Regions from separate parts of the Xenorhabdus poinarii G6 genome, predicted to be linked through region 3. Evidence: riboswitches for the same ligand, from Rfam matches in the RefSeq annotation. Region 3 holds a riboswitch; each other region holds the start of a gene.
What was found. A riboswitch is a leader RNA that binds a small molecule or an ion and turns the genes downstream of it on or off. The one in region 3 is predicted to bind thiamine pyrophosphate.
Positions count from the first base shown of each region.

Region 1: linked by a shared signal. The riboswitch ahead of thiC (phosphomethylpyrimidine synthase ThiC) and the one ahead of thiD (bifunctional hydroxymethylpyrimidine kinase/phosphomethylpyrimidine kinase) in region 3 are both predicted to bind thiamine pyrophosphate.
Region 2: linked by a shared signal. The riboswitch ahead of thiB (thiamine ABC transporter substrate binding subunit) and the one ahead of thiD (bifunctional hydroxymethylpyrimidine kinase/phosphomethylpyrimidine kinase) in region 3 are both predicted to bind thiamine pyrophosphate.

Region 1 covers NZ_FO704551.1:3,060,514-3,062,781, reverse strand. The annotation lists gene thiC (phosphomethylpyrimidine synthase ThiC) at 1-1,075, opposite strand, end outside; TPP riboswitch at 1,262-1,387, opposite strand; gene nudC (NAD(+) diphosphatase) at 1,585-2,268, shown strand, end outside.
Region 2 covers NZ_FO704551.1:3,167,526-3,169,793, forward strand. The annotation lists gene ptsP (phosphoenolpyruvate--protein phosphotransferase) at 1-221, opposite strand, end outside; gene rppH (RNA pyrophosphohydrolase) at 231-761, opposite strand; TPP riboswitch at 878-982, shown strand; gene thiB (thiamine ABC transporter substrate binding subunit) at 1,131-2,096, shown strand; gene thiP (thiamine/thiamine pyrophosphate ABC transporter permease ThiP) at 2,072-2,268, shown strand, end outside.
Region 3 covers NZ_FO704551.1:1,399,010-1,401,277, reverse strand. The annotation lists gene fbaB (class I fructose-bisphosphate aldolase) at 1-239, shown strand, start outside; gene thiD (bifunctional hydroxymethylpyrimidine kinase/phosphomethylpyrimidine kinase) at 336-1,133, opposite strand; TPP riboswitch at 1,178-1,270, opposite strand; gene cspE (transcription antiterminator/RNA stability regulator CspE) at 1,395-1,604, opposite strand; gene XPG1_RS06495 (amino acid permease) at 2,247-2,268, opposite strand, start outside.

The DNA of each region.
Region 1 (2,268 bases), 1.7 Mb from region 3:
CGGTCATTGGTACGTAACGCAGTAATACGCCGGCGTGAATCGTGAAATAATCCACCCCTTGTTCCGCCTGTTCCAGCAAGGTATCGCGGAACATTTCCCATGTCAGGTTTTCTGCTATACCGTTGACTTTTTCCAGTGCCTGGTAAATCGGTACTGTCCCGATGGGAACCGGACTATTTCGCAGTATCCATTCACGGGTTTCGTGAATGTAGCGTCCGGTAGAGAGATCCATCACCGTATCGGCTCCCCAACGGGTAGACCAAATCAGTTTTTCCACCTCTTCTTCAATGGATGATGTGACGGAGGAGTTGCCGATATTCGCATTGATTTTTACCAGGAAATTGCGACCAATAATCATGGGTTCGGATTCCGGGTGGTTAATATTGGCGGGGATAATCGCACGACCCGCCGCGACTTCCTGTAGGACAAATTCCGGCGTAATGTTTTCCGGTAAGTTAGCACCGAAACGCTGTCCTGGATGTTGCTGGCGTAAGACTTCGCTGCGAATACGCTCGCGTCCCATGTTTTCGCGCAGGGCGATAAACTCCATTTCTGGTGTGATAATGCCGCGGCGTGCATAGTGCAATTGGGTGACACGTTTACCCGGTTTCGCTTTCAGGGGATGTGGTCGATGGTGAAAGCGTAAATGATCCAATCCCGCATCGGCGAGGCGTTGTTGGGTAAAATCGGAACTGAGGACGGGAACGGGTTCGGTATCATGACGTTCATCAATCCACGGCTGGCGGATTTTACATAGACCAATCTGTACATTCAGGACGGTATCAGGATCACCATAAGCGCCAGAAGTATCATAAACGGGAACAGACTCGTTTTCTTCAAATTGAGGTTCCTCTTTCGTGCCCCCGATAAGGGTGGGTGAGAGTTGGATTTCTCGCATCGGAACTTGAATATCGTGGCGCGAGCCTGCAAGGTAAATACGCGTTGAATTGGGGAAGGTTACGCCTTGAACGGAATTGATAAACGCTTGTGCTGCATCGCGTTGCGCCTTACGCGGTCTTGTTGGATGAACTTCTGGCGAAAGATCAGCCGTTGGAATAATGGTATTGGAAACCATGTTATTTGAAATAACGGTCTCATTGGACTTAGACATAGCAAATTCCTGACTGTGTTGTTGCCTGTCTCATTGCTGAGCGGGCTTACGTTGAGAAAATTGCTTGTCTGGAGCTCGCAGGGAGTAATAGTTGATGCCAAACAGTAGGTGTACACGATATTGACCGAGGGTGTACACAATACGGGCAGCGGGGTGATTACTCTTGTTCCCTTCGCGGGTACTAGCCCGATCAGGTTCTGCGGATCCCGAATTAACGGTCTCAGCCTGTGTTCATCGTGATAAGACGGTGAACGTTAGGCACTCCGACAAGAAAAAACACTCCAGAGTATAAAGGGGATGATAAAAACTACAACTTAAAACATCACACTTTCTTCAATCAGTTGCTAACTAGGCTTGTGAGTACTTGCCAGCGTCGAGGCGAAAGACAATAAAAAGGAGTATGCTTGGTTTGTGTTGATTTGCAGCAAACTGTGTTGGACGTGGTCACATAATCAATGATGGAATAGAGACAGATGATGCAACAAAAACTGACAGGTAGAGAACGGGGTTGGTGGATTGTGAGTCTTGAGAATCGGGTCTGGTTGCCACAGGGGGAATTACCTTTGGGGACGGCTGAACAATGGACATTGCAAGATCAAATGGCGATCCCCATCGGCGAGTGGCAGGGAGAGAAGGTTTGGTTAATCCGCCGGAAAATGGTTTCAGATATGTCTTCTCCCCGGTTAATTTCTGACCGGGATGACAAATTATTTCAATTGGTCGGACGTGGTGTCCAATTGGCTGAGTTTTATCGTTCACATCGCTATTGTGGTTACTGTGGTCATAAGATGCGGCCCAGTCTGCATGAGTGGGCCTGTTTGTGTCATCACTGCCATGAACGTTATTACCCACAAATTGCGCCCAGCATTATTGTCGGTATTCGGCGTGATGATCATCTTCTTTTGGCACAACATCAGCGTCACCGTCATGGCATTCATACCGTACTTGCTGGTTTTGTTGAAGTAGGCGAAACGTTGGAAGAGGCGGTTCATCGTGAAGTGATGGAAGAGAGTGGAATTAAGATCCGTAATTTACGTTATGTCGATTCCCAACCTTGGCCTTTCCCAAATTCATTAATGGTCGGTTTTCTGGCCGATTATGAAAGTGGCGAAATCAATATTGACCCTGTCGAACTGATCAGTGCAGCGTGGCATCGC
Region 2 (2,268 bases), 1.8 Mb from region 3:
ACGCCTTCATTAAAGGCCAAACTGATGGCTCGTCCTTTGGGTTTTCGTAACCCTTTGGTCGCCATCAGGTAATAACATTGCCGCTGATGATCAGCCAGATAGATAGAACAGACATCCGTGTTCATTGCCAGACACGTTTCATTGACCAGTAGTTCAAGCGCTTCAGATAAATTAGCTGCCATCGCAACCTTTTCGACAATTTCCCTTAAGCGCATCAGCATAACTATGACCTAATTTCTTCTACGACGATGTAAATAAGGTGAGTATAGCAATGAAGCAGGTTCCTGCACTGGCATCACAATCGCGGCGAATTCTTTCATTACACGGCGATAGACTTCTCGCTTAAAAGACACGACCTGCCGGACAGGATACCAATAACTGACCCACCGCCAGCCATCAAATTCCGGTGTCTTACTGCGCTGCACATTAATCTCTGCTTCGTCACATAACAATTGCAATAAAAACCAACGTTGTTTCTGCCCGATACAAACAGGCTTTGTATCCCAACGCACCAAACGCTTGGGTAATTTGTAACGCAACCAACCCCGGGTCGAAGCGAGAACCCGAACATCTTTGCGATTTAAACCAACTTCTTCGAATAACTCGCGGTACATCGCCTGTTCTGATGATTCCCCTGGATTGATACCCCCCTGAGGAAACTGCCAGGAATGCTGCCCATAACGGCGGGCCCATAGAACCTGCCCTTGGCGATTACAAATTACAATTCCTACATTCGGGCGGTAGCCATCCTCATCGATCACCGGACTACCTCTTGATTGAATAAATTTAAAAATATCGCTAATTGTTTCACACTCACCTCAAGCGGTAAACCTCTATGATTGGACTTTGCAGACGTAGCCGAAGTCTCTACAATACCCCCATCTCAACGGGGTGCTGTTGTGACAACACAACACTGCTGAGAATAAACCCGTCGAACCTGAACCGGCTAGTACCGTCGTAGGGATTTGAGATGCTAATCATTAGTGTGATCAATGTAATTTTTATTTAGCACCTTCTCAGATCCTTTGCCACTGCTAATAACGGTTGATATTCATCACGATGATCAATCATCACTACAGGAGAGCAAAGTGTTTAAGAAACTCTTTTCTGGCTTTATTGCGGCTGTCAGTATGCTGTCTATTTCTGCCTGTGTTTTTGCTCAGGAGAAGCCGACACTGACGGTGTATACTTATGATTCCTTTGCCTCTGAATGGGGGGCAGGGCCTGCCATCAAAACAGCCTTTGAAGCAGAATGCGGCTGTGAGCTGAAATTCGTTGCGCTGGAAGATGGCGTCTCCTTGCTGAACCGTTTGCGCCTCGAAGGTAAAAAAACCCCCGCCGATATTATATTGGGGTTAGATAACAATCTGATTCAGGCCGCGCAGAAAACCGGGTTATTCACCCCAAGTCACGTCGATACCTCAAAACTGAAATTACCGATTACATGGAACAATACGACATTTATTCCTTATGATTACGGCTATTTTGCCTTTATTTACAACAAAAACACCTTACCGCATCCGCCCAAAAGTATGGATGAATTAATCAATAATCCGCAAAATTGGAAGATTATTTATCAGGACCCGCGCACCAGTACCCCCGGTTTGGGGTTGCTGCTCTGGATGCAAAATCTCTATGGTGACAACACCGCACAAGCATGGCAGAAAATTGCCAGAAAAACACTCACGGTCACTAAAGGCTGGAGTGAAGCCTACGGCCTGTTTCTGAAAGGTGAGGGAGATATGGTTTTGAGTTATACCACGTCACCGGCTTACCACATCATGTCAGAGAAAAAAGATAACTATGCCGCCGCTATCTTTGAAGAAGGGCACTATTTACAGATTGAAGTGGCCGCCCAAATCACCACCAGCAAACAGCCGGAACTGGCACAAAAGTTTATGAATTTTATGATCTCGCCTGCATTTCAGCGCGTTTTGCCAACCACGCAATGGATGTATCCGGTGATTGATATTCCTCTACCGGACGTTTTCAAACACCTTCCTGTTCCTGAAAAATCGCTGCAATTCAATGCTGATGATGTAGCAAAACACCGTACCAAATGGATCCGTACATGGCAAAGCGCTGTCAGCCGTTAATCGCGGGTTGGTTATTGCCGGGGGTTATTGCCTCCGGCTTATTGATACTTGTTGCCTTGTCAGCCTTCGGGACGCTGTGGTTTTATGCCCCTGAAAGCGATTGGCAGGCACTTCTGGATGACCGTTATCTTTGGCATGTCATTCGGTTTACCTTCTGGCAGGCATTGCTCTC
Region 3 (2,268 bases):
TCGTTCGTTATCAACTGGCTAACTGCTATATGGGCCGGGCGGGATTAATCAATTCAGGCGGCGCATCTGGAGATAATGATTTAAGTGACTCAGTCCGCACGGCTGTTATCAATAAACGAGCCGGTGGCATGGGATTGATCCTTGGCCGTAAAGCGTTCAAAAAATCGATGAAAGACGGTGTTGAATTGATCCAATCCGTACAGGATGTCTATCTCGATAAGACAATCACTATCGCCTAATCAACAACCTCAGAGGTAGCAGCTTCAAAATGGGGACCCCATATCCCCATTTCTCAAATCCGCTATCATCCCAAAAGGGCATGATTCGGGGCAATATCACCACCATTGATGAAAGTGGTGGACAGGACCAATGCCATGACCCACTTCCAGGCTATCCGCCTGCATCAGTGCATGTTGTAAATAGTTTTTCGCCACTGGCAACGTACTTTGCCAATCAGAATAACGTGGACGTAATGCCGTGAGTGCTGCGGACAACGTACAACCCGTTCCATGCGTATGTCGGGTATTAACCCTGGTCGCTGTAAAACGCCACTCTCCTTCCGGGGTAAAAAGCCAGTCCGGGCTTTCTTCGTTAGGCAAATGTCCACCTTTCAACAAAACAGCCTGACAGCCCATTGCGCATAATGCACGTCCCTGCGATAACATATCATCTTCGGTCTTGGCAAGATCACATTTCAATATGGCTGCGGCTTCCGGTAAGTTGGGCGTGATCAAAGAGACGAGAGGAAAGAGTTGTTCTACCATTTCTGTCACGGCCTCAGGTGATAACAAAGGCGCTCCTCCTTTCGCCACCATCACGGTGTCCAAGACTATGTAGGGAATGGGATAACAATGCAATAATTTTGCTATTGCAGTGACATTAGCTGCATTCGACAGCATACCTATTTTGGCGCTATCTATCCTGACATCTGAAAGCACAGATTCTAACTGGGTAACAATAAAGCGGGGATCAAGATGATAAACTGATTGTACGCCCATTGTATTCTGCGCTACCAACGCAGTTATCACTGCTGTACCGTAAGCACCAAGGGCGGAAAAGGTTTTTAAATCGGCTTGAATGCCGGCACCACCACTAGGATCTGTGCCTGCGATGGTCAGTGAATTAATTCTCATGGTCGTCATTCCTACTACCAACTAAAGAAAAGCGGGTATCGGAACTCGTGATACCATGACTTCCCTACGCTGGCATTATCCAGATCAGGTAATACGGGTGCTTCTCAGTTCAATAAAGAACGCCCCGAGTCAAAATAAAAATCACTCTATTAGTACCTCAATAGAGTGATATTTGCAATAAATTATCATCAGACAATCAAACCAGAACGATGATAAATATATTTAGCCAGTAATTAAACACCAACCAAATTAAATTAATGACTATAAAGCTGAAACGTTTGCAGCAGCAGGACCTTTCGGGCCTTCCTGAATTTCAAACTCAACTTGTTGGCCTTCAGATAATGTTTTAAACCCATCTTTCACAATTGCAGAAAAATGTACAAATACATCTTTGCTACCATTCGCAGGGGTAATAAAACCAAAACCTTTAGACTCGTTGAACCACTTCACAGTACCAGTGATTTTTGCCATTTCAAAAATTTCCTTTGAATCACTTTATTAGCCTATTGGCATAAAAATAAAAAACAGTATTGGTTGCCGTTATTTATTAACAGAGCAATACTTCGTTTACCCATATGTTTTATTACACACTCTTTATATAATCGCAAGCCATTTTTTTCAGGCGCTGGCGTTAACGCACATATTTTAAACCCTGATTCTCTATTCCGATTTGAAATTACTCAATAACCTTTAAGTGATATAACATCATGAATCAATACAAAAAGAAATTGTTACATGCCATAAGTCACTTGAGTCTGTTTAATACATCATATTGTTTTTCACACCTGTTACGGTGTAAAGCAGAGAATTATCGTTATACAAAATCTATTCTAGATAAGGATAAAAAGAATATTTAATTTAAATCATTCTTTTTGTACATAGAAAATAATTGCTTTACCCGTAATCAACCTAATTTTCGTTTATTATTCATTAAATATTATCCAATTATAATATTTATAAGACGTTTCTGACTATTCCCACAACAGGTTATTCCCATACGATAAACTGATTTCGCCACGTACATACACGAACATCGTTGGTACTTTCAATCCGGGAAAATAAAAAAGCCGAGTATCGCTACCCGGCTAACAAGATACGGCGCGTACACAACAACTAGTTTACCTGTTTCCTGGCT